Skermanella sp. TT6: one gene and its partners. The protein of the gene in region 1 interacts with the protein of each later gene in a pairwise test. Links are inferred from orthologs where the notes say so. Each region holds a gene or a part of one and is shown in the gene's direction. Other genes may lie near its edges.

Evidence for each region.
Region 2: the proteins of ptsN (region 1) and trkA interact in binary tests that used the Escherichia coli proteins (3 or more experiments, as listed by UniProt). The link is inferred for Skermanella sp. TT6 from one-to-one orthologs.
Region 3: the proteins of ptsN (region 1) and IGS68_RS25720 interact in binary tests that used the Escherichia coli proteins (3 or more experiments, as listed by UniProt). The link is inferred for Skermanella sp. TT6 from one-to-one orthologs.

What each region holds. Positions count from the first base shown.
Region 1 is NZ_CP067420.1:4,486,957-4,494,164, reverse strand. The notes cover bases 2,423-5,118. They hold ptsN (PTS IIA-like nitrogen regulatory protein PtsN), read left to right. Parts: upstream 2,423-3,389; coding sequence 3,390-3,848; downstream 3,849-5,118. Other genes in these bases: hisG (ATP phosphoribosyltransferase), read left to right, coding at 5,042-5,118; IGS68_RS20930 (UDP-glucuronic acid decarboxylase family protein), read right to left, coding at 3,932-4,888; hpf (ribosome hibernation-promoting factor, HPF/YfiA family), read left to right, coding at 2,705-3,367; rpoN (RNA polymerase factor sigma-54), read left to right, coding at 2,423-2,532. Also shown: IGS68_RS20955 (LptA/OstA family protein), read left to right, coding at 1-99; lptB (LPS export ABC transporter ATP-binding protein), read left to right, coding at 192-926; more of rpoN, read left to right, coding at 943-2,422; more of hisG, read left to right, coding at 5,119-5,719; hisD (histidinol dehydrogenase), read left to right, coding at 5,709-7,010; IGS68_RS20915 (UPF0262 family protein), read left to right, coding at 7,007-7,208. UniProt on the Escherichia coli protein: Seems to have a role in regulating nitrogen assimilation.
Region 2 is NZ_CP067420.1:2,667,293-2,674,613, forward strand. Bases 2,667-5,475 are described here. They hold trkA (Trk system potassium transporter TrkA), read left to right. Parts: upstream 2,667-3,287; coding sequence 3,288-4,664; downstream 4,665-5,475. Other genes in these bases: ntrX (nitrogen assimilation response regulator NtrX), read left to right, coding at 2,667-3,266; IGS68_RS12565 (D-amino-acid transaminase), read left to right, coding at 4,720-5,475. Outside these bases: IGS68_RS12550 (sensor histidine kinase NtrY-like), read left to right, coding at 1-1,870; more of ntrX, read left to right, coding at 1,860-2,666; more of IGS68_RS12565, read left to right, coding at 5,476-5,583; IGS68_RS12570 (HAD family hydrolase), read left to right, coding at 5,580-6,305; RNA chaperone Hfq, read left to right, coding at 6,383-6,631; GTPase HflX, read left to right, coding at 6,663-7,321. UniProt on the Escherichia coli protein: Part of the constitutive potassium transport systems TrkG and TrkH. May regulate the transport activity of TrkG and TrkH systems. Binds to NAD(+) and NADH.
Region 3 is NZ_CP067420.1:5,529,696-5,537,483, forward strand. What follows is about bases 3,663-6,938. They hold IGS68_RS25720 (sensor histidine kinase), read left to right. Parts: upstream 3,663-4,062; coding sequence 4,063-6,738; downstream 6,739-6,938. Other genes in these bases: kdpC (potassium-transporting ATPase subunit KdpC), read left to right, coding at 3,663-4,063. Also shown: potassium-transporting ATPase subunit KdpA, read left to right, coding at 1-1,419; potassium-transporting ATPase subunit KdpB, read left to right, coding at 1,416-3,485; more of kdpC, read left to right, coding at 3,497-3,662; IGS68_RS25725 (response regulator), read left to right, coding at 7,284-7,788. UniProt on the Escherichia coli protein: Member of the two-component regulatory system KdpD/KdpE involved in the regulation of the kdp operon. KdpD may function as a membrane-associated protein kinase that phosphorylates KdpE in response to environmental signals.

The sequences.
Region 1 (7,208 bases):
TTCGTCCCCGGCCAGCAGCCGGGCGGCGCCCAGCCCGCGCAACCCGCGCCCGCCCAGCCAGGACCCGCCCAACCAGGATCCGGAGGCACCGGCAATTGAGTATCCGGGAGTTCAGGAAGCCGGATCGTTCCGAAATCAGCACCCCATCCCCCCGGCCGGCGCTTCGGCCCGACGGCGGGCCGGCGCCGCGTCTGGTCGCCGACAACCAGGGGCTGAGGGCGAGCAATCTGGGAAAGCATTACAAGAAGCGGCCGGTCCTGCGCGACGTCAGCGTCACGGTCCAGCGCGGCGAGGCCGTGGGGCTGCTGGGGCCGAACGGCGCCGGCAAGACGACCTGCTTCTACATCATCACCGGCCTCATCTCGCCCGATTACGGCACCATCAGCCTGGACGGGCAGGACATCACGACCCTGCCCATGTACCGGCGGGCGCGCCTGGGCATCGGCTACCTGCCGCAGGAAGCGTCGATCTTCCGGGGATTGTCGGTGGAGAACAATATCCGCGCCGTGCTGGAAGTGGTCGAGTCGGACCGCGAAGCGCGCGAAACCATGCTCGACGAGCTGCTGGCGGAGTTCTCGATCTCCCACCTGCGCCGCACGCCGGCCCTGGCGCTGTCCGGCGGCGAACGCCGCCGCGTCGAGATCGCCCGCGCGCTCGCGTCCCAGCCGCATTTCATCCTGCTGGACGAGCCGCTGGCCGGAATCGACCCGATCGCGGTCAACGACATCCGCGAACTGGTGACCCATCTGCGCGACCGGGGTATCGGGGTACTCATAACTGATCACAATGTAAGAGAAACGCTCGACATCGTCGATCGGGCATACATTTTGCACGACGGTATGGTACTGATGGAGGGCGAGCCGTCGGAGATCGTGGCGCACAAGGATGTGCGCAGGGTCTATCTCGGCGAAAGGTTCAGCCTCTAACGACCCTCCTGGTGCCATGGCGCTTACACAACGTCTCGATCTCAGACAGACCCAGTCACTCGTCATGACTCCGCAGCTGCAGCAGGCGATCAAGCTGCTGCAGCTCTCCAACATGGAGCTTTCGGATTACGTCGACCGGGAGATCGAGCAGAACCCCCTGCTGGAACGCGACGAGGCGGAGTTCGGCGACGGCGGCGTCCAGGCCAACGGCGACGGCGCCGGGGCGCAGGGCGGGGCGGGCGAGGGGCCCCGCGAAGGCGGCATCGACCAGGCGGAGCTCGCGCCGGCCGTCGACGGCGCCGACCAGAGACAGCTCGATACCCATGAGCTGACCACGTCCGACCACATGGCCGGCGGCTCGGACGCGCCGCTCGACACCGATTTCGAGAATGTCTGGACCAACGGCAGCGCCGCCGACGGCGGCTTCGACGGGACCGAGGCTTTCGGCGACTGGTCGTCGAAGGGCGGCAGCGGCAGCTTCGAGGACGGCGAATACAATCTCGAGCAGACGCTGAGCGGCGAGACCAGCCTGCGCGACCACCTGATCGGCCAGCTCAACGTCGATATCGCCGATCCGGTGGACCGGCTGATCGGGCTGGCCCTGATCGACATGCTCGACGCCGCCGGCTATGTGACGGGCGACCTGGACGCCCTGGCCGAGCAGTTGAACTGCGAGCTCTCCCGGATCGAGGCGGTCCTGCGGCGGGTGCAGCGCTTCGACCCGCCCGGCGTCTTCGCCCGCAGCCTGAAGGAATGCCTGGAGATCCAGCTGCGCGAGCGCAATCGCCTCGATCCGGCGATACAGGCGATGCTGGACAACCTGGAGCTGCTGGCGGCCCGCAACGTCCCGGCGCTGCTCAAGGTCTGCGGCGTCGATGCCGAGGACCTGTCCGACATGGTGGCGGAGATCCGGACGCTCGATCCCAAGCCGGCCCTGCGTTTCGACCATCAGGTGGTGCAGACGGTCACCCCGGACATCCTGATGCGGCTGCAGCCGGGCGGCGGCTGGTTGATAGAGTTGAACACGGAAACCCTGCCGCGGGTGCTGATCAACCAGCGCTACTTCGCGCAGGTCAGCGGCGAGGTCCGCAACAAGGCCGAGAAGGAGTATATTTCCGAGCGGTTCAATTCCGCCAACTGGCTGGTGAAGTCCCTGCACCAGCGGGCCAACACGATCCTGAAGGTCGCGACCGAAATCGTCCGCCAGCAGGACCTGTTCTTCGTCAAGGGCGTGCAGTATCTGCGGCCCCTGATCCTGCGCGACATCGCGGAGGCGATCGGCATGCACGAGTCGACCGTCAGCCGTGTCACGACCAACAAGTTCATGGCGACTCCGCGCGGCGTGTTCGAGTTGAAGTACTTCTTCACCTCCTCGATCAACGGCGCCGGGGGAGAGGCCGCCCACTCGGCGGAGGCGGTGCGCTTCCGGATCAAGGCTCTCATCGACGGAGAGCCCCCGGAAGGCATCCTTTCCGACGACCGGATCGTCGAGATTCTCAAATCGGATGGGATCGAGATTGCGCGCCGCACGGTGGCAAAGTATCGTGAGGCCATGCGGATCCCGTCATCGGTCCAGCGCCGCCGCGAAAAGTCCATGAGACTGTGAGACTGACCCCGGCGGATCTGCGGTAGAAGGCCGGACTCCGCCAATCCGGGAACGGTTGCAGCCATGAGGCTGTTCGTCAACTTTGGGGAGGCGTCACCTTCGTCACGGCCCAGCAGTGACGTCGCCCTGCATGATCCCATCTACGGGCCCAGAACTCCGGACAACCTACGTCATGCACCTATCCGTCAAAGGCAAACAGCTTGACGTCGGGGACGCGCTGCGAACCCACGTCGATGAGAGCCTAACCGCCATCGTAGGCAAGTATTTCGGCCGTCCGATCGAGGCCAACGTGGTCTTCTCGCGCGAGGCCCACCTGTTCAAAGCCGATATTTCGGTGCATGTCGGCCGCAATATCCTGCTGCAGAGCAACGGCGAGGCCAACGAGCCCTATCCCGCCTTCGATACCGCCGCCGACAAGATCGCCAAGCGCCTTCGCCGCTACAAGCGCCGCCTGAAGGACCACCACAAGCATGGCGACAACGTCGAGGGAGCGGACGGCGCCGTAGCATTGGCCCCGCTCCCCGCGAGCCAGTACATCCTGGAAGCGGAGCCCGACGAAGCCCATATCGACGGGTATGACGAAGACACCCATGACGCAGCGCCCTCGCCGCAGGACGGCCACGACGGGCATCCCCAGCCCGTGGTCATCGCCGAGATGACCACCGCCATCGACACGCTCACGGTCAGCGAGGCCGTCATGCGCATGGACCTGGCCGAACTTCCGGCCCTGATGTTTCGCAACCGCGCCCATGGCGGCCTGAACATGATCTACCGCCGGCAAGACGGGAACGTCGGCTGGATCGATCCCAAAGGCACTGAGGGAGCCGACGCCTGACCAGGCGTCGCCGTAAAAGCATATGATTGATCTGATCACGCCCCAGAGCATCATCGCCAACCTGCGCGCCGGCAGCAAGAAGCAGGCGTTGCAGGAGCTGGCGAAGAAGGCGGCGGAACTGACCGGGCAGCACGAACGCGCGATCTTCGACGTGCTGCTCGAACGGGAAAGGCTCGGCACGACGGGCGTGGGGCATGGCATCGCCATTCCGCACGGCAAGCTTGCCAACCTGGACCGTGTCCATGGAGTCTTCGCCCGGCTCGAAAGACCGGTCGATTTCGACGCCATCGACGACCAGCCCGTCGACCTGATGTTTCTGCTGCTGGCGCCGGAAGCGGCGGGCGCGGACCACCTCAAGGCCCTGGCCCGGGTGTCCCGCCTGCTCCGCGACGGAACGATGTGCGACAAGCTGCGCGGCTCCGACAGTGCGGAAGCCATCTATGCGCTGCTGACCCAGGGCGAGGCGAGTCACGCCGCCTGAACCGGCGGCCATGCCCTGGCATGGACCCGCGGGCCGGCCCGTTCCCCTGGACCGGGCCGGCCCGCGGGCGACGACCTAACCGGTCAGCCCTCCCATTCCGGCAGTTTCCGCTCGAAATAGGCGATCGTCCGCGCCAAGCCTTCCTTCAGCGGGACCGTCGGCTCCCAATCCAGCTTTTCCTTCGCGCGGGAAATGTCCGGCCGGCGTTGCGTCGGGTCGTCCTGGGGCAGGGGCTTGAAGACCATCTCGGATTTCGACCCGGTCATGTCGATCACCAGTTCCGCGAGCTGCCGGATGGTGAATTCCCCCGGATTGCCCAGGTTGATCGGTCCGATAACGTCGTCGGGCGCCGCCATCAGGCGGACGAAGCCCTCGATCAGGTCTTCCACGTAGCAGAAGGACCGCGTCTGGCTGCCGTCGCCGTAGAGCGTCACCGGCTCGCCCCGCAGGGCCTGCACGATGAAGTTGGACACCACGCGGCCGTCCTGCGGATGCATGCGCGGCCCATAGGTGTTGAAGATCCGGGCGACCCGGATGTTCAGCCGGTACTGGCGGTGATAGTCGAAGAACAGCGTCTCGGCGCAGCGCTTCCCCTCGTCGTAGCAGGCGCGCGGGCCGATCGGGTTTACGTTGCCCCAGTATCCCTCGGTCTGCGGATGGATCGACGGGTCGCCGTAGACTTCGCTGGTCGAGGCCTGGAAGACCTTGGCCTTCACCCTCTTGGCCAGTCCCAGTATGTTGATCGCCCCGTGCACGCTGGTCTTGACGGTCTGGACCGGGTCGAACTGGTAATGGATCGGCGATGCGGGGCACGCCAGATTATAGATCTCGTCCACTTCCACATAGAGCGGGAAGGTGATGTCGTGGCGGATCACTTCGAAATAGGGATTGTCCAGCAGGTGGACGATATTCTCGCGCGATCCCGTGAAGTAATTGTCGACGCATATGACTTCGCATCCTTCGCCAAGCAGCCGCTCGCACAGGAATGACCCGAGGAACCCGGCGCCACCGGTGACCAGCACCCGTTTACGTCCATACATTCGCCCTTACCCCTTTTCTTGGTCCGGCGCAGTATGCCCGCGCCCCCGCCCACTGGCAATCCGCTGTCCCGGGCCGGCCGGGATCGCAGAGGCGTGACAACCGCGCCGTTTGTGCTATCACTCGCGTCGAGCCGCTCAGTTCTGGAGAAACCGTTGCCAATCCCGTCAATACCGGCGAACGAACCGCTGGTCCTGGCCTTGCCGAAGGGGCGCATCCTGCAGGAGGTCCGGCCCATGCTGGACCGCGTCGGGATCGTGCCGGAACCGGCTTTCGACGACGAGAACAGCCGCCAGCTCCGGTTCGCCACCAGCCTTCCGCATATCAGCATCATCCGGGTCCGCTCCTTCGACGTCGCGACCTTCGTCGCGTTCGGGGCCGCCCATCTCGGCGTCGCCGGCAACGACGTGCTGATGGAGTTCGATTATCCGGAGATCTACGCCCCGCTCGACCTCGGGATCGGCAAGTGCCGGCTCAGCGTCGCGGAACCCGAGGAGATGGTGGAAGGCGACGATCCGGCGCGCTGGAGCCATATCCGGGTGGCGACCAAGTATCCCGAGATCACCCGGCGACATTTCGCCGCGCGCGGCGTCCAGGCCGAATGCATCAAGCTGAACGGGGCCATGGAACTGGCGCCGACGCTGGGCCTGTGCCGCCGGATCGTCGACCTCGTGTCCAGCGGCTCGACCCTGCGTGCCAACGGCCTTGTGGAGATCGAGAGGATCGCAGAGATTACGTCGCGCCTGGTCGTCAACCGGGCCGCCTACAAGACCCGGCCGGAGGAGATCGGCGGCTGGATCGACAGTTTCAGGGATGCCGTTGATGCCGCTTGACCTTGACAGCCGCGACTCGGGGTTCGAGGCGGCCTTCGCCGGCCTGCTGGGCGCGAAGCGGGAAACCCAGGAGGACGTCCAGAACGCCGTCTCCGCGATCCTGGCCGACGTACGCCAGCGCGGCGATGCGGCCGTGCTGGATTATACCGCCCGGTTCGACCGCGTCACGCTGACGGCCGGCACCATGCGCGTCGCACCGGAAGAGGTCGACGGGGCGGTCGCCTCCATCGATCCCGGCCTGCTGGACAGCCTCGAGATCGCCGCCGCCAGGATCGAGGATTTCCACCGGCGGCAGAAGCCCGAAGCCCTGTCCTACACGGACGGGGCCGGCGTCCGCCTCGGCGCCCGCTGGACCGCGGTGGGATCGGTCGGCCTCTATGTACCCGGCGGCACCGCGGCCTATCCCAGCTCGGTGCTGATGAACGCGCTGCCGGCCAAGGTCGCGGGCGTGGAACGGGTCACCATGGTCGTGCCGACGCCCGACGGGAAGCTCAACCCGCTGGTGCTGGCGGCCGCCCGGCTCGCCGGCGTGGACGAGATCTACCGGATCGGCGGCGCCCAGGCGGTCGGCGCGCTGGCCTACGGGACGGAGACCATCCGCCCGGTGGACAAGATCGTCGGGCCCGGCAACGCCTACGTCGCGGCCGCCAAGCGGCAGGTCTTCGGCACCGTCGGCATCGACATGATCGCCGGCCCGTCGGAGATCCTGGTGGTGGCCGACGGCGCCAACGATCCCGCCTGGATCGCCGCCGACCTGCTGTCCCAGGCGGAGCACGATACCAGCGCCCAGGCGATCCTGATCACCGACGACTCCGGTTTCGCCGAAGCCGTCAAGCGGGCGGTGGACGGTCACCTGAAGACGCTGCCGCGCGCAGCCATCGCGGGCGAGAGCTGGCGCGAGCACGGCGCGGTCATCGTGGTTTCGCACCTCGACGAGGCGGTGCCGCTGGTCGACCGCCTAGCGCCGGAGCACCTGGAACTGGCGGTGGCCGACCCGGACGCGCTGGCCGCCCGCATCCGCAACGCCGGCGCCATCTTCCTCGGCCGGCACACGCCCGAAGCCATCGGCGACTATGTCGCAGGGCCGAACCACGTGCTGCCGACGGCGCGGAGCGCCCGGTTCTCGTCCGGTCTCAACCTGCTCGACTTCATGAAGCGCACGACCCTGGTCGGGTGCGACCCGGGCAGCCTCGGCGCCATCGGACCCGCCGCCGTGGCGCTGGCCGAAGCCGAGGGACTCGGCGCGCACGCGCTTTCCGTGTCGATCCGACTGAATGGAGCCCCCCGGTGACAGAATCCAACCACCGCATCGTTCATGTCGCCCTCGACGAGCGCAGCGTCGTCCGGCGCAGCGCCGAGGTCGAGCACGAACGGGCGGTGGCGATCTTCGACCTGCTCGAGGACAATCTTTTCCGGCCGGACGAATGCCCCGACTCCGGCCCCTATCACCTCCATCTCAGCATGGAGGACAACCGCATGCTGTTCGACA
Region 2 (7,321 bases), 1.8 Mb from region 1 along the record:
CGAGCGGGTGCGCACCGCGATCAACGAGTCGCGCGCCGTCGCCCAGGCCTACCTGCACGAACACCAGCAGGTGATCCGGGCCGACGCTCTGGCCATGGCCAACGACCTCAACCGGGAGGCTGCGCGCCTGCTGACCGACCCCGGCCGGTTCGCCCAGGTGGTCGCGACCCAGGCCGCGCTGCGGGCCTTGACCGAGGCGATCGTGTTCGACGGCAGCGGCCGGATGCTGGCGCGTTCCGGCCTGTCCTTCACCCTGGAGTTCGAGCCGATTCCCGAAAGTGCCCTGGAGCGCGCCCGGCAGGGCGAGGTCGTCCTGATGGTGACCGACACCGACGACCGGGTCAGGGCGCTGGTACGGCTCGACCGCTTCGTGGATACCTTCCTGTTCGTCGGCCGGCTGGTCGAGCCGCGGGTGTTGAGCCACATGGAGTCGGCCCAGGAGGCCGCCAGCGCCTATGCCGAGCTGGAGGGCAAGCGCTCCAGCCTTCAGATCACGGTGACGCTGATCTTCGTCGTGGTGGCGCTGCTGCTGCTGCTGGCCGCGGTCTGGATCGGCCTCAATTTCGCGACGGCGCTGGTGGCGCCGATCGGCTCCCTGATCGGCGCCGCCGAGCGGGTGCGGGCAGGGGACATGGGCGCACGTGTGCCCGAGCTGCTGCCGGAGGACGAGCTGGGCACGCTGTCGCGCGCCTTCAACCGCATGACCAGCCAGCTGGAGAGCCAGCGGCGGGAGCTGATCGAGGCGAACCGCCAGCTCGACCTGCGCCGCCGCTTCACGGAGACCGTGCTGGCCGGCGTCTCGGCCGGCGTCGTCGGCCTCGACCACGAGGGCCGCATCAACCTGCCCAACCTGTCGGGCGCCCATCTGCTGGGCGTCGACGACCCGGAGATCCTGATCGGCCGCAAGCTGGTCGACGTGGCGCCGGAGATGGGCGAGCTGATGGGCATGATCCGTCGCCGCCCGGCCAAGCTGATGGAAGCCCAGGTCCAGCTCCGCCGCGCCGGGACCACGCGGACCCTGCTGGTCCGGGTCGCCGCCGAGTCGGTCGGAAGCGACATCCGCGGCTTCGTCGTGACGTTCGACGACGTCACCGAGCTGCTCTCGGCGCAACGCAAGGCTGCCTGGGCCGACGTGGCGCGTCGCATCGCGCACGAGATCAAGAACCCGCTGACCCCGATCCAGCTCTCGGCCGAGCGATTGCGCCGAAAATACCTCAAGGAAATCACCAGCGACCCCGAGACGTTCCAGATGTGTACCGATACCATCGTACGCCAAGTGGACGATATCGGCCGGATGGTTGACGAGTTCTCCGCCTTCGCGCGGATGCCGAGCCCGGTGATGAAGCCACAGAACATCAACGAACTGTGTCGCCAAGCCGTGTTCCTCCAATCCAGCGCACATCCCGCCATCAAGTTCACGGCCGACCTTCCGCCGGGGCCGCTCACCGTGCCGTGCGACGGCCGGCAGATTTCCCAGGCCCTGACCAACCTGCTCCAGAACGCGGTGGACGCGATCGACGGCCGCTCCGCTCCCGACATCGGGACGCTGCCGCCCGGGCAGGTGGATCTCGGCCTCGAGGTCCACGACGACCGCGTGTCGATCGTGATCGCCGACAACGGCAAGGGATTGCCGCACGAGGAACGCGACAGGCTGACCGAGCCCTACGTCACCACGCGGGCCAAGGGCACCGGGCTGGGGCTCGCCATCGTCAAGAAGATCATGGAGGACCATGGCGGCGAACTGGTGCTCGAAGACAGGGCTTCCGGCCCGGGCGCGCAGGTCCGCCTCGTGATCCCCAAGACCGAAATCGCCGCGCCGGCCGTGGCCGCCGAAGAAACGCAGCAGAAACAGAGTCGCTATGGCGCATGACATTCTGATCGTCGATGACGAAGCGGACATCCGCATGCTGATTGCGGGTATCCTTGAAGACGAAGGCATGAAGACCCGGCAAGCCGGCGACGCCGACCAGGCCATCGCCGCGGTCGGTGCCCGAAGGCCGAGCTTGGTGATCCTCGACATCTGGCTCCAGGGGAGCCGGCTCGACGGCATCCAGATTCTCGCCGAGCTCAAGCGCGAGCATCCGAACCTGCCGGTCATCATGATCAGCGGCCACGGGACGATCGAGACCGCCGTGTCCGCGATCAAGCAGGGCGCCTACGACTTCATCGAGAAGCCGTTCAAGGCCGACCGCCTGCTGGTCCTGGTCGAGCGCGCGATCGAAGCCGCCCGGCTCAGGCGCGAGAACGAGGAACTGAAGCTCCGGACCGGCGGCCAGATCGAGCTGATCGGCAAGTCGTCGGCGATCAACCATGTCAGGCACTCGATCGACAAGGTGGCCCCGACCGGCAGCCGCGTCCTGATCACCGGGCCGGCCGGGTCCGGCAAGGAGGTCGTCGCCCGCCTGCTCCATGCCCGCTCCCGCCGGGCCGACGGCCCCTTCGTCGGGCTGAACTGCGCGACCATGCGGCCCGACCGGCTGGAGGTCGAGCTGTTCGGCACCGAGCACGGCCAGGATGGCCTGCCCCGCAAGGTCGGCACTTTCGAGCAGGCCCATGGCGGCACCCTGCTGCTGGACGAGGTGGCGGACATGCCGCTGGAGACCCAGGGAAAGATCGTCCGCGTGCTCCAGGAGCAGACCTTCGAGCGGGTCGGCGGCAGCGCGAGGGTCGAGGTCGATGTCCGGGTGATCGCGTCGAGCAACCGCGACCTTCCGTCGGAGATCGAGGCCGGCCGGTTCCGGCAGGACCTGTTCTACCGCCTCAGCGTCGTGCCGATCCGGGTTCCGCCGCTGACCGAGCGCCGCGAGGACATCCCCCTGCTGGCCCGCCACTTCATGATCCGCTCGTCCGAGACGGCGGGCCTGCCGGCCCGCGACTACGGCGAGGACGCGATGGCGGCGCTCCAGGCCTATGACTGGCCGGGCAACGTGCGCCAGTTGCGCAACGTGGTGGATTGGCTGCTGATCATGTCGACCGGCGACCCGCGCGAGCCGATCCGCGCCGACATGCTGCCGCCCGAGATCGGCGCCATCACCCCGACGGTCCTGAAGTGGGACAAGGGCGGCGAGATCATGGGCCTGCCGCTGCGCGAGGCCCGCGAAGTGTTCGAGCGCGAGTATCTGCTTGCCCAGGTGACCCGGTTCGGTGGCAACATATCCCGCACGGCCGCGTTCGTGGGAATGGAGCGTTCCGCCTTGCACCGCAAGCTGAAATCCTTGGGCGTGCACGGCAACGACAAGCCTCCCCACAAGCTGGCCGGGGATTGAGCTCATGAAGGTCACCGGTCCATGAAGGTCATCGTCTGCGGCGCCGGCCAGGTCGGCTCCAACATCGCCCGCTATCTCGCGACCGAGAACAACGACGTCACCGTGATCGACCAGTCCCCGGAGCTGATCCAGAAGATCAGCGACACGCTGGACGTCCAGGCCATGGTCGGATTCGCCTCCCACCCGAACGTGCTGGAGCAGGCGGGCGCCGCCGACGCCGACATGATCATCGCGGTCACCCTGGCGGACGAGGTCAACATGGTGGCCTGCCAGGTGGCGCACTCGCTGTTCAACGTGCCGACAAAGATCGCCCGCGTCCGGAACCAGAGCTACCTGGCGCCGATCTGGGCGGACCTGTTCTCGCGCGAGCATATGCCGATCGACGTGATCATCTCGCCCGAGATCGAGGTGGCCCGGGCTGTCGCCCGCCGGCTCCAGGTGCCGGGCGCGTTCGACATGATCCCGCTGGCCGACGGCAAGGTCCGCGTCATCGGCGTCATCTGCACCGACAATTGCCCGATCCTGCACACGCCGCTGCGCCAGCTCACCGGCCTGTTCCCCGACCTGAACCTCGAGGTCGTGGCGATCGTCCGCAACGACAAGCCGATCATCCCCGGCGGCGACGACCAGATGCTGCCGGGCGACGAGGTCTATTTCGTCGCCGACACGCGGCACCTGGGACGGGCCATGGCGGCCTTCGGCCACGAGGAGACCGAGGCCCGCCGGATCATCATCCTGGGCGGCGGCAACATCGGCCTGTGCCTCGCCGAGGAGCTGGAGGCGAAGCACCCGCAGGTCAGCGCGCGGATCGTCGAGGTGGACCGCGGCCGGGCCCAGTACATCGCCCAGCGGCTGAACCGGACCATGGTGCTTCACGGCGACGGGCTCGATCCGGAGATCCTGGAGGAAGCCAACGTCCGGGCGGCCGAGACGGTGGTCGCCGTGACGAACGACGACGAGGGCAACATCCTCGCCTCGCTGCTCGCCAAGCGCTACGGCTGCCAGCGCGCCATCACCCTGATCAACAAGACGACCTATTCGCCGCTGGTCACCACGCTCGGCATCGACGCCGTGGTCAGCCCGCGCACCATCACGGTCTCGACCATCCTACAGCATGTCCGGCGCGGCCGGATCCGCGCGGTCCACAGCCTGCGCGAAGGCTTCGCCGAGGTGATCGAGGCGGAGGCGCTGGAGACTTCCAGCCTGATCAACACGCCCCTGCGGGAGATCAAGCTGCCGACCGGCGTGATCGTCGGCGCCATCGTGCGGGGCGAGGAGGTGATCATTCCCAGGCCCTCCACGGTGATCAAGCCGCACGACCGGGTCATCATCCTGGCCGCGGTCGGGCAGGTGAAGAAGGTCGAGAAGATGTTCGCGGTTCGGCTCGAGTTCTTCTGATCCTCCGTCGTCCCGTTCCACGATCCCGAAAAGCTCATCCAAAGAAGCGGAAAGCATGGCTCGATACGCATATGTCAACGGCCGGTTCGTTCCCCATGGCGAGGCGATGGTCCATGTCGAGGACCGCGGATTCCAGTTCGCCGACGGTGTCTACGAAGTCGTCACGATCATCGGCGGCAGGCTCGCCGACGAGCAGGGGCACCTGGATCGCCTGGCACGGTCGCTGAACGAACTGCGGATCGCGTGGCCGGTGGCTCCCCACGTGCTCAAGCTGCTGATGCGCCGGCTGATCGCCCGCAACCACGTGACCCAGGGGACGATCTACCTCCAGATCACGCGCGGCGTCGCCCCGCGCGACTTCAAGTTTCCGAAGCACTCCCGCAGCAGCCTCGTCATGACGACGAAGCGGGCGACCGCCTTCGCGACTCCGGAACAGCTGGAGAACGGGGTCAAGGTGATCTCGATTCCCGACATCCGCTGGCTGCGCCGGGACATCAAGTCGGTGGCGCTGCTGCCGCAGGTGCTGGGCAAGCAGCAGGCGGTGGAGGCAGGCGCGTTCGAGGCGTGGCAGCTCGACCCGGACGGCGATGTGACCGAGGGCTGCTCCAGCAACGCCTGGATCGTGACCGAGGACGGCACCCTGGTGACCCGCCATGCCGACAACCTGATCCTGAACGGCGTGACCCGCCTGTCGATCATCCGGCTGGCCAGGGAAGCCGGCATCCCGTTCGAGGAACGCGCCTTCTCGCTGGAGGAAGCCTACCGGGCGCGGGAAGCTTTCGTTTCCAGCGCCAGCACCTTCGTGATGCCGGTCACGCGGATCGACGACCGCACCGTCGGCAACGGCAAGCCGGGTTCCCTGGGAGAGCGCCTGAGGCAGGCCTACCTGGAATATGCCCGGACGGCGGGCGCGTCGTGACGGCGGATCTCGGGGGCGCACCCCTTGGCGACGGCGACCCGACGCGGCTGCCGCGCGCGGTCCTGTTCGATTGGGACAATACCCTGGTGGACAACTGGGGCTGCATCCATGCCGCGCTGAACGCCGCCCTGGTCGCCCACGGACTGCCGCCCTGGAGCCTGGAAGAGACCCGCCTCCGCGTCCGGCAGAGCCTGCGCGACAGCTTCCCCCGCCTGTTCGGCGACCGCTGGACCGATGCGCGAGACATCTTCTACGACCATTTCGGCCGCCACCATCTCGATTACCTGAAGCCGCTCCCGGGTGCCGAGGGGCTGCTGTCGGCGCTGGCCGGGCAGGGCGTCTATCTCGGGGTGGTCAGCAACAAGACCGGCCGCTTCCTGCGGGCCGAGTCGGCCCAACTCGGTTGGGACCGCTACTTCGGCAAGCTCGTCGGAGCGGGAGATGCGCCACAAGATAAACCTGCGGTTGATCCTATCCACATGGCCCTTGAGCCCGGCGGGTTGATTGCCGGTCCCGACGTCTGGTTCATCGGCGATGCAGACGTGGATATGCAGTGCGCCCATGCCGGGAGATGCGTCCCGATGCTGATCGGGAACGGTCCGGACGATTTCGGGAATTTTCCGCCTGCGCACCGGTTTGACACTTGCGATATAGTATCCGACTTGGTGCGGCGCCTTGGCGCCCCCATATCGCTGGAGACTCCAGTCGAACAACGAAAATAGCCCAACAAAAGGGTTATGGAATGTTATCCGGGCTCTGGGATGGGGCCCCAAGAACCATCACAACGGGGCGATTGCATATGTCCGAAAAAAGTCAAAATGTTCAGGACGTTTTCTTAAACCACGTCCGAAAGAACAAGACCCCGGTCACCGTGTTCCTGGTGAACGGTGTCAAACTCCAAGGCATCATAACGTGGTTCGACAACTTCTCCGTCCTGTTGCGACGCGATGCGCATAGCCAACTGGTCTACAAGCACGCAATCTCGACCGTGATGCCTGCCCATCCTATTCAACTTTTCGAGCCGCCCAAGGAAGGTGAAGGTACCTAACGCACCCGATCAGGGCACCGGCCGGTCCGCCATGGGCACCGGCCGCGCCCTCGTGATCCATCCGATCCTGCGCGAGGCCAAGATCGACGACGGCATGCGCAGCCCGGAGGCGCGCCTGGACGAAGCCGTCGGACTGGCCGCCGCGATCGAATTGGACGTAGCATACGCCGAAGCCGTCAAGGTCAACCGGCCTCAGCCGTCGACCCTGCTCGGGTCAGGCACGGTGGAGCATTTCGCCGGCCTGATCCGTGACGCCGAGGAGAGGGGGGAACCCATCGACCTGGTCGTGATGGACCACGCCCTGTCGCCCGTCCAGCAGCGCAACCTGGAACGCGGGCTCCATGCCAAGGTCATAGACCGCACCGGCCTGATCCTGGAGATCTTCGGCGCCCGGGCAAGGACCCGGGAAGGCCAGTTGCAGGTGGAGCTCGCGGCCCTCAGCTACCAGCGCTCGCGGCTTGTCCGGTCCTGGACCCACCTGGAGCGCCAGCGCGGCGGCTTCGGCTTCCTCGGCGGCCCCGGCGAAAGCCAGCTCGAGATCGACCGCCGCCTGATCGGCGACCGGATCATCAAGCTGAAGCGGGAACTGGACGAGGTCCGGCGGACCCGGGACCTGCACCGCAAGGCGCGGGACAGGGTACCCTATCCGGTGGTGGCCCTGGTCGGCTATACCAACGCCGGCAAGTCGTC
Region 3 (7,788 bases), 1.0 Mb from region 1 along the record:
CAGGACTGGCTGCCGCTGAACCCGCAGGGCATGGCCGGCATGGACCCGGACCTCGCCTTCAACACGGCGGTCAGCTTCGCCACCAACACCAATTGGCAGGCCTATGGCGGCGAGGCGGCGCTCGGCTACCTCGCCCAGATGGCGGGGCTGACCGTGCAGAACTTCGTTTCCGCCGCGACCGGCATCGCCGTGCTGATGGCGCTGATCCGGGGGTTCGCCCGGCGCGGCAGCCGGACGGTCGGCAATTTCTGGGCCGACCTGGTGCGCGGCACGCTGTACCTGCTGCTGCCCCTCGCCTTCGCCATGGCGCTGTTCCTGGTGTGGCAGGGGGTGCCGCAGAACCTGGACGCCTATTTCACCGCCGAGACCGTGGAAGGCGGTCGCCAGCTGATCGCCCAGGGGCCGGCGGCGTCCCAGGTCGCGATCAAGCAGATCGGCTCCAACGGCGGCGGCTTCTTCGGCGTCAACTCGGCGCACCCTTACGAGAACCCGACGCCCGCCTCCAACCTGGTGCAGATGCTGTTCCTACTGCTGGTCGCGGCCGGGCTGACCGACAGTTTCGGCCGGATGGTCGGCGACCGCCGCCAGGGCCGGGCGATCTTCGCCGCCATGGCGATCATGCTGGTGGCCGGCATCGCCGTCGCGGTCTGGTCCGAAGCGGGCAACATGGAAGGCAAGGAGGTCCGCTTCGGCATCGCCAACTCCGCCCTTTGGGCGGTCGCCACCACCGCCGCCTCCAACGGCTCGGTCAACGCCATGCATGACAGCTTCATGCCGCTGGGCGGCATGGTAGCGATGGTCAACATGATGCTGGGCGAGGTGGTGTTCGGCGGCGTCGGCGCCGGCCTCTACGGCATGATGATCTTCGTGCTGCTGGCGGTCTTCATCGCCGGGCTGATGGTCGGCCGCACGCCGGAATATCTCGGCAAGAAGATCGAGGCGCGGGAGATCAAGCTGGCCATGATCGCGGCGCTGACCGTGCCCTTCGGGGTGCTGGGACTCTCATCCCTGTCGTTGGTCGTGCCCGGCGCAGCGGCCTCGATCCAGGAGCCGGGACCGCACGGCCTGTCGGAACTGCTCTACGCCTACGCGTCGGGCACCGGCAACAACGGCTCGGCCTTCGGCGGCTTCGGCGCCGACACCCTCTTCCACAATACGGCGATCGGGTTCGCCATGCTGTTCGGCCGCTTCCTGGTGATCCTGCCGGTGCTGGCGATCGCCGGGAGCCTGGCCGCCAAGAAGACGCTGCCGGAATCGGCCGGCACCTTCCCGACCCACGGGCCGCTCTTCGTCGCGCTGCTGGTCGGCACCGTGCTGATCGTCGGCGGCCTGACCTTCTTCCCGGCGCTGTCGCTGGGGCCGGTAGCCGAACATCTGGCGCTCGCCCGGGGCGCCCCCTTCGCGGACATGAACCGATGAGCCACCGCACTTCCGAGATTTCCCTGTTCGACGCCGGCATCGCGGCCCAGGCGGCGGGCGCCGCCGTCGGCAAGCTCGACCCGCGCGAGCTGGCCCGCAACCCCGTCCTGTTCGTGACCGCCGTCGTCGCGGCCCTGACCACCGTCCTGTTCGTCCGCGACCTGGTCATCGGCGGCGGCGGGGGCGGCGGCGCCGGCCTCGCCGTGGCCGGCCAGATCACGGCCTGGCTGTGGGTCACCGTGCTGTTCGCCAACTTCGCCGAGGCGGTCGCCGAAGGCCGGGGCAAGGCCCAGGCGGCCAGCCTGCGCCGCACCAAGACGGAGACCACCACCCGAAGGCTGGCCGACCCGGCCGCTACGGAGTGGCAGTCGGTCCCCGCCGCCGGCCTGCGGGCCGGCGACTTCGTGGTGGTGGAGGCGGGCGAGGTGATCCCCGGCGACGGCGACGTGGTCGCCGGCATCGCCACGGTGGACGAATCCGCCATCACCGGCGAGTCCGCCGCCGTCATCCGCGAGAGCGGCGGCGACCGCTCGGCGGTGACCGGCGGCACCCGCGTCGTGTCGGACCGGATCGTGGTCCGCATCACCGTCAACCCCGGCGAGAGCTTCCTGGACCGCATGATCACGCTGGTCGAGGGCGCCAAGCGCCAGAAGACCCCCAACGAGATCGCGCTGAACATCCTGCTGGCCGGCATGACCATCATCTTCCTGGTGGTCGTGGTGACGCTGGAGGCCTTCGCCCGCTATTCCGGAATCACCCTGCCCGTGGTGTTCCTGGTGGCCCTGCTGGTCACGCTGATCCCGACCACCATCGGCGGGCTGCTGTCGGCGATCGGCATCGCCGGCATGGACCGGCTGGTGCGCTTCAACGTCATCGCCAAGTCGGGCCGCGCGGTCGAGGCGGCGGGCGACATCGACACGCTGCTGCTGGACAAGACCGGGACCATCACCCTGGGCGCCCGGCAGGCGGCGGAGTTCGCCCCCGTCTCCGGCGTGGACGAGCGCGACCTGGCGGAAGCCGCCTTCCTCGCCTCGCTGGCCGACGACACGCCGGAGGGCAAGTCGATCGTGGCGCTGGCCGGACGCAGGTTCGGCTTCCAGCGGGTGGAGACGGCGGGCTTCGCCTTCGTCCCCTTCACCGCGCAGACCCGGATGAGCGGCGTGGACATGCCGTCCGGGCTCGGCACCGAACCCGTCCGCATCCGCAAGGGCGCCGCCGACGCGATCGCCCGCCATGTCGGGGAGGGCGCCGTGCCGCGCGACCTGCGCCAGGCGGTCGAGCGGATCGCCAAGGCCGGCGGCACGCCGCTGGTGGTGGCGAAGGGCGGCCGGGTGCTGGGAGCCATCCACCTGAAGGACATCGTCAAGCCGGCGATCCGGGAGCGTTTCGCGACCTTGCGCCGGATGGGCATCCGGACCGTCATGATCACCGGCGACAACCCGCTGACCGCCGCCGCGATCGCCGCCGAGGCCGGGGTGGACGACTTCCTGGCGGAGGCCACGCCCGAGCGCAAGCTGGAGCTGATCCGCCAGGAGCAGGCCGAGGGCAAGCTGGTCGCCATGTGCGGCGACGGTTCCAACGACGCGCCGGCGCTGGCCCAGGCCGACGTGGGCGTCGCCATGAACACCGGCACCCAGGCGGCCCGCGAGGCCGGCAACATGGTGGACCTGGAGAGCGACCCGACCAAGCTGATCGAGATCGTGATGATTGGCAAGCAGCTGCTGATGAGCCGCGGCGCGCTGACCACCTTCTCCATCGCCAACGACGTGGCGAAGTATTTCGCCATCGTCCCGGCGCTGTTCGTGGCTGCCTATCCCCAGCTGGAGGCGCTGAACGTGATGGGCCTGGGCAGCGCCTCCAGCGCGATCCTGTCGGCGATCATCTTCAACGCGCTGGTCATCGTGGCGCTGATCCCGCTGGCCCTGAAGGGCGTCCGCTACCAGCCGGCGGGAGCCGCCAGCCTGCTGCGGCGGAACCTGCTGGTCTACGGGCTCGGTGGCCTGGTCGTGCCGTTCATCGGCATCAAGCTGATCGACCTGGGCGTCAACGCCCTGGGCCTGGCCTGAGGAAAGAGAGAATGTTCAAGGAACTGAAACCGGCCCTGAAGATGCTGGCCGTGCTGACACTCATCACCGGCGTGCTCTATCCGCTGGCCGTCACCGGGATCGCCGGGGTGCTGTTTCCCGTCCAGGCGCACGGCAGCCTGGTGCAGCGCGACGGCAGGACCGTCGGCTCCGCGCTGATCGCCCAGCCCTTCGCCCGGCCGGAGCATTTCCAGCCCCGGCCCTCGGCGGTCGGGTACGAGGCCGCCGCCTCCGGCGCCTCCAACCTGGGGCCGTCCAGCGGGAAGCTGGCCGAAGAGGTCCGGGCCCGGACCGCGGCCCAGCAGGCGGCCAACCCGGACGCGGCGGCGCGCGGCCCGGTTCCGGCCGAGCTGGTGACGGCGTCGGGCAGCGGGCTCGACCCGCATCTGTCGCCGGAAGCCGCGCTGTGGCAGGTACCCCGCATCGCGAAGGCGCGCGGGATCCCGGAGGCCGACCTGCGGGCGCTGGTCGGCCGCCTGACGGAGGGCAGGACCCTGGGCGTTTTCGGCGAGCCGCGCGTTAACGTGCTGATGCTCAACCTCGCTCTCGACGGGACCTGATGGCCGAAGCCGACCGCCCCTCGCCCGAAGCGCTGCTCGCGGAAGCCAACCGCGAGCGGCGCGGCCGCCTCAAGGTCTTCCTGGGTGCCGCCCCCGGCGTGGGCAAGACCTACGCCATGCTGGAAGCCGCGCGCGACCAGAGGCTCGACGGCGTGGACGTGGTCGCCGGGATCGTCGAGACCCATGGAAGGCGCGACACCCAAGCCCTGCTCGACGGGCTGGAGGTGGTGCCGCGCCGGCCGGTCGAGTACCGCGACCTGACCTTCCGCGAGATGGACCTGGACGCCATCCTGAAGCGTCGGCCGAAGCTTGCGCTGGTGGACGAGCTGGCGCACACCAACGTCCCCGGCAGCCGGCACCTGAAGCGGCACCAGGACGTCGAGGAGATCCTGGCCGCCGGGATCGACGTCTATTCGACCCTCAACATCCAGCACCTGGAAAGCCTGAACGACGTCGTCGAGCGCATCGCCGGCATCCGGGTGCGCGAGACGGTGCCCGACGGCGTGCTCCAGACCGCCGACGAGATCGAGCTGATCGACCTGCCGCCGCAGACGCTGATCAAGCGGCTGGCGGAGGGCAAGGTCTATGTCCCCGACCAGGCGCGCCGCGCGATCGACCATTTCTTCTCCGCCGGGACCCTGACCGCGCTGCGCGAGATGGCGCTGCGCGCCGCCGCCGAGCGGGTCGACGCGCAGATGGTCAACTACATGCGCGCCCACGCGATCCCGGGGCCGTGGCCGACCCGCGAGCGCATCCTGGCCTGCGTCGGCGACGGCGGGGCGGTGATGCGGCTGGTCCGCACCGCCAAGCGGACGGCGGACCGCCGTCAGGCGCCATGGATGGCGGTGCATGTGGAGACCTGGCGCCACGCCGGATTACCGGAGGAGGCCAAGAACCGGATCTCGGATGCCCTGCGGCTGGCCGGGCAGCTGGGCGCCGAGACCAGGGTGATCCAGGGCGAGTCCGTCGTCGCCGAGCTGCTGGACTTCGCCCGCGCCCGCAACGTCAGCCAGATCATCGCCGGCCGGCCGCGCGGCGGCAGGCTGCCGTTCCTGCGCCGGCGCAACGTCACGGCTGAGCTGCTGGCCCGCGCCGACAGCTTCGACGTGACGGTTGTCGGCGGCGAGGACGAGGGGGAGGCCAAGCCGCCGCCGGCCGCCGTTCGCAGGAAGCGCCTGGACTGGAACGGCTACGCCGTCGCGGCCGTGGCGACCGTGGCGGCCTCGGCCTGCGGCTACGGCCTCAGCCTGTTCCTGGACCTGCCCAACATCTCCCTGATATACCTGATGGCGGTGCTTCTGGTCGCGATCCGCCATGGGCTGGGGCCGTCGATCGCCGTGTCGGTCGCCAGCTTCATGTCGTACAACTTCTTCTTCACCGACCCGCTGTTCACCTTCGACATCGCGGACACGCGGAACATCCTGACCGTGGTGTTCTTCCTGATCACGGCCTTCATCACCAGCAACCTGGCCGCCCGCGTCCGCGCCCAGGTGGAGGCGACCCGGCTGAGCGCCCGGCGGACCGCCAACCTCTACGACTTCAGCAGCCGGATCGCCGCGGCGGCCGACCAGGACGACGTGCTGTGGGCCGTGGTCCACCACGTGGCGTCCACGCTGCGCGGCCGATCGCTGGTCCTGCTGCCGGAGGACGGCCGGCTCGCCGTCCGGGCCGGCTTCCCGCCTGAAGACAGGCTGGACGACAAGGCGCGGGCCGCCGCCGACTGGGCCTGGGCCAACGCCCAGCCGGCCGGCCGGGGCTCCGCCACGCTGCCGACCTCGGACTGGCTGTTCCTGCCGCTGAAGACCGGGCGCGGGCCGGTAGGCGTGCTGGGCGTCCAGATCGAGGCCGCGGGCCGGCTGCTCTCGCCGGAGGAAAGCCGCCTGCTCGACACCCTGGCCGACCAGGCAGCCCTGGCGATCGAGCGCACCAACCTGGTGGCCGACATCGAGCACGCGCGCCTGGCCACCGAGACCGAGCGGCTGCGCTCCGCCCTGCTCTCCTCCCTCTCGCACGACCTGCGCACGCCGCTGGTCTCGATCCTGGGGGCCGCCTCCAGCCTGGTCTCCTACGAGGGGACGTTGAAGCCCGCCGACCGGCTGGAGCTGGCCCAGACCATCCAGGAGGAGGCCGAGCGGCTGAACCGCTTCGTGCAGAACCTGCTGGACATGACGCGGCTGGGCTCGGGCCAGCTCAGGCCCCGCACCGATTGGGTGGACCTGCGCGACATCGTGGCGTCGGCGATCGAGCGGGCGAAGAAGCTGCTGCGCCGCCGCACGGTCAAGGTCGAGATCGACCCGGCGGTGCCGCTGCTTCGCCTGGACCCGATGCTGATGGAGCAGGTGGTCTTCAACCTGCTCGACAATGCCTGCAAATACTCGCCGCCGGGAACGCCGGTCACCGTCTGGGCGGTCGCGCGCGGGGATCGGGTCATCGTCGAGGTCTGCGACCAGGGGCCGGGGATAGCCCCGGAGGACCGCGAGCGGATCTTCGACATGTTCTACCGGGTCGAGGAGGGCGACAGCCGGACCGCCGGGACCGGCCTGGGCCTGGCGATCTGCCGCGGCATCGTCGAGGCGCATGGCGGCCGCATCTCCGCCCAGCCCGGCCTGAACGGCGCCGGCACCTGCATCGTCATGCGCCTGCCGACGGCGCCGCCGCCGGAGGTGGTTGAATGAGTTTGATTTTCTATTTTTGGCCGCAGATGAACGCAGATGGACACAGATAAGGAAATTGCCAGGAAACGGACCCCTGTTTCAGGCATGGAGTGCACCTCGAGAATATCCGTGTTGATCAGCACGGCTGTCCGGCACGGAGATTGCTTATTCTGCGAAAGGATTAATCGCGGGCAGAAACACTCCGTTTTCGTCATGGCCGGACTTGATCCGGCCATCGTTCGCGGGAAGCATCGAAGCCTCCATGCTTTGAGATCCGTGGGTCAAGCCCGCGGATGACGAACTGAAGGAGAAAACAGTCGCTAGAAATGTTCTCAATAGTTGATCAGCAAGTACCATGCCGGACAGCCGTGGACTTGATCCGGGTATCTCCCTGCATGGCAGCGCTGATGAAGCCTGCAGGCGATGACCGGGTCAAGCCCGGTCATGACGATAAAGGGAGGAACGCTCTACTGGAAAAGCATCCTTCGGTTGATTTAGCAATTACTGTGCCGGACAGTTGTGATTCATTGCGTGCATCTGTGGATGACTAGAAGCGGGCCCATCCGATGCTGACGATCCTGGTGATCGACGACGAACCGCAGATCCGCAGGTTCCTGCGGATCAGCCTGACCGCGTCGGGCTATCGCGTGCTGGAAGCTGAGACCGGCGCGGGAGGGATCGAGGCCGCCGCGGGGGAGCGGCCCGACCTGGTGATCCTGGACCTGGGCCTGCCGGACATCGACGGGCAGGAGGTGATCACGGCGATCCGCGAGAAGGGCCCCGTCCCGATCATCGTGCTGTCGGTCCGGTCCGACGAGACGGACAAGGTGGAGGCGCTGGACCGCGGGGCCGACGACTACATGGTCAAGCCGTTCGGAATCGGCGAGCTGATGGCCCGCATCCGCGCCGCGTCGCGCCCGCGCGGCGGTGCCGAGACCGATCCGGACAGGCTGGTTGTCGGCGGGCTGACGATCGACCTGGCCCGGCGCCTCGCCGTCCGGGACGGTGTCGAGCAGCGCCTGTCGCCCAAGGAACACGCGCTGCTCAGCCTGCTGGTCCGCAACCGCGACA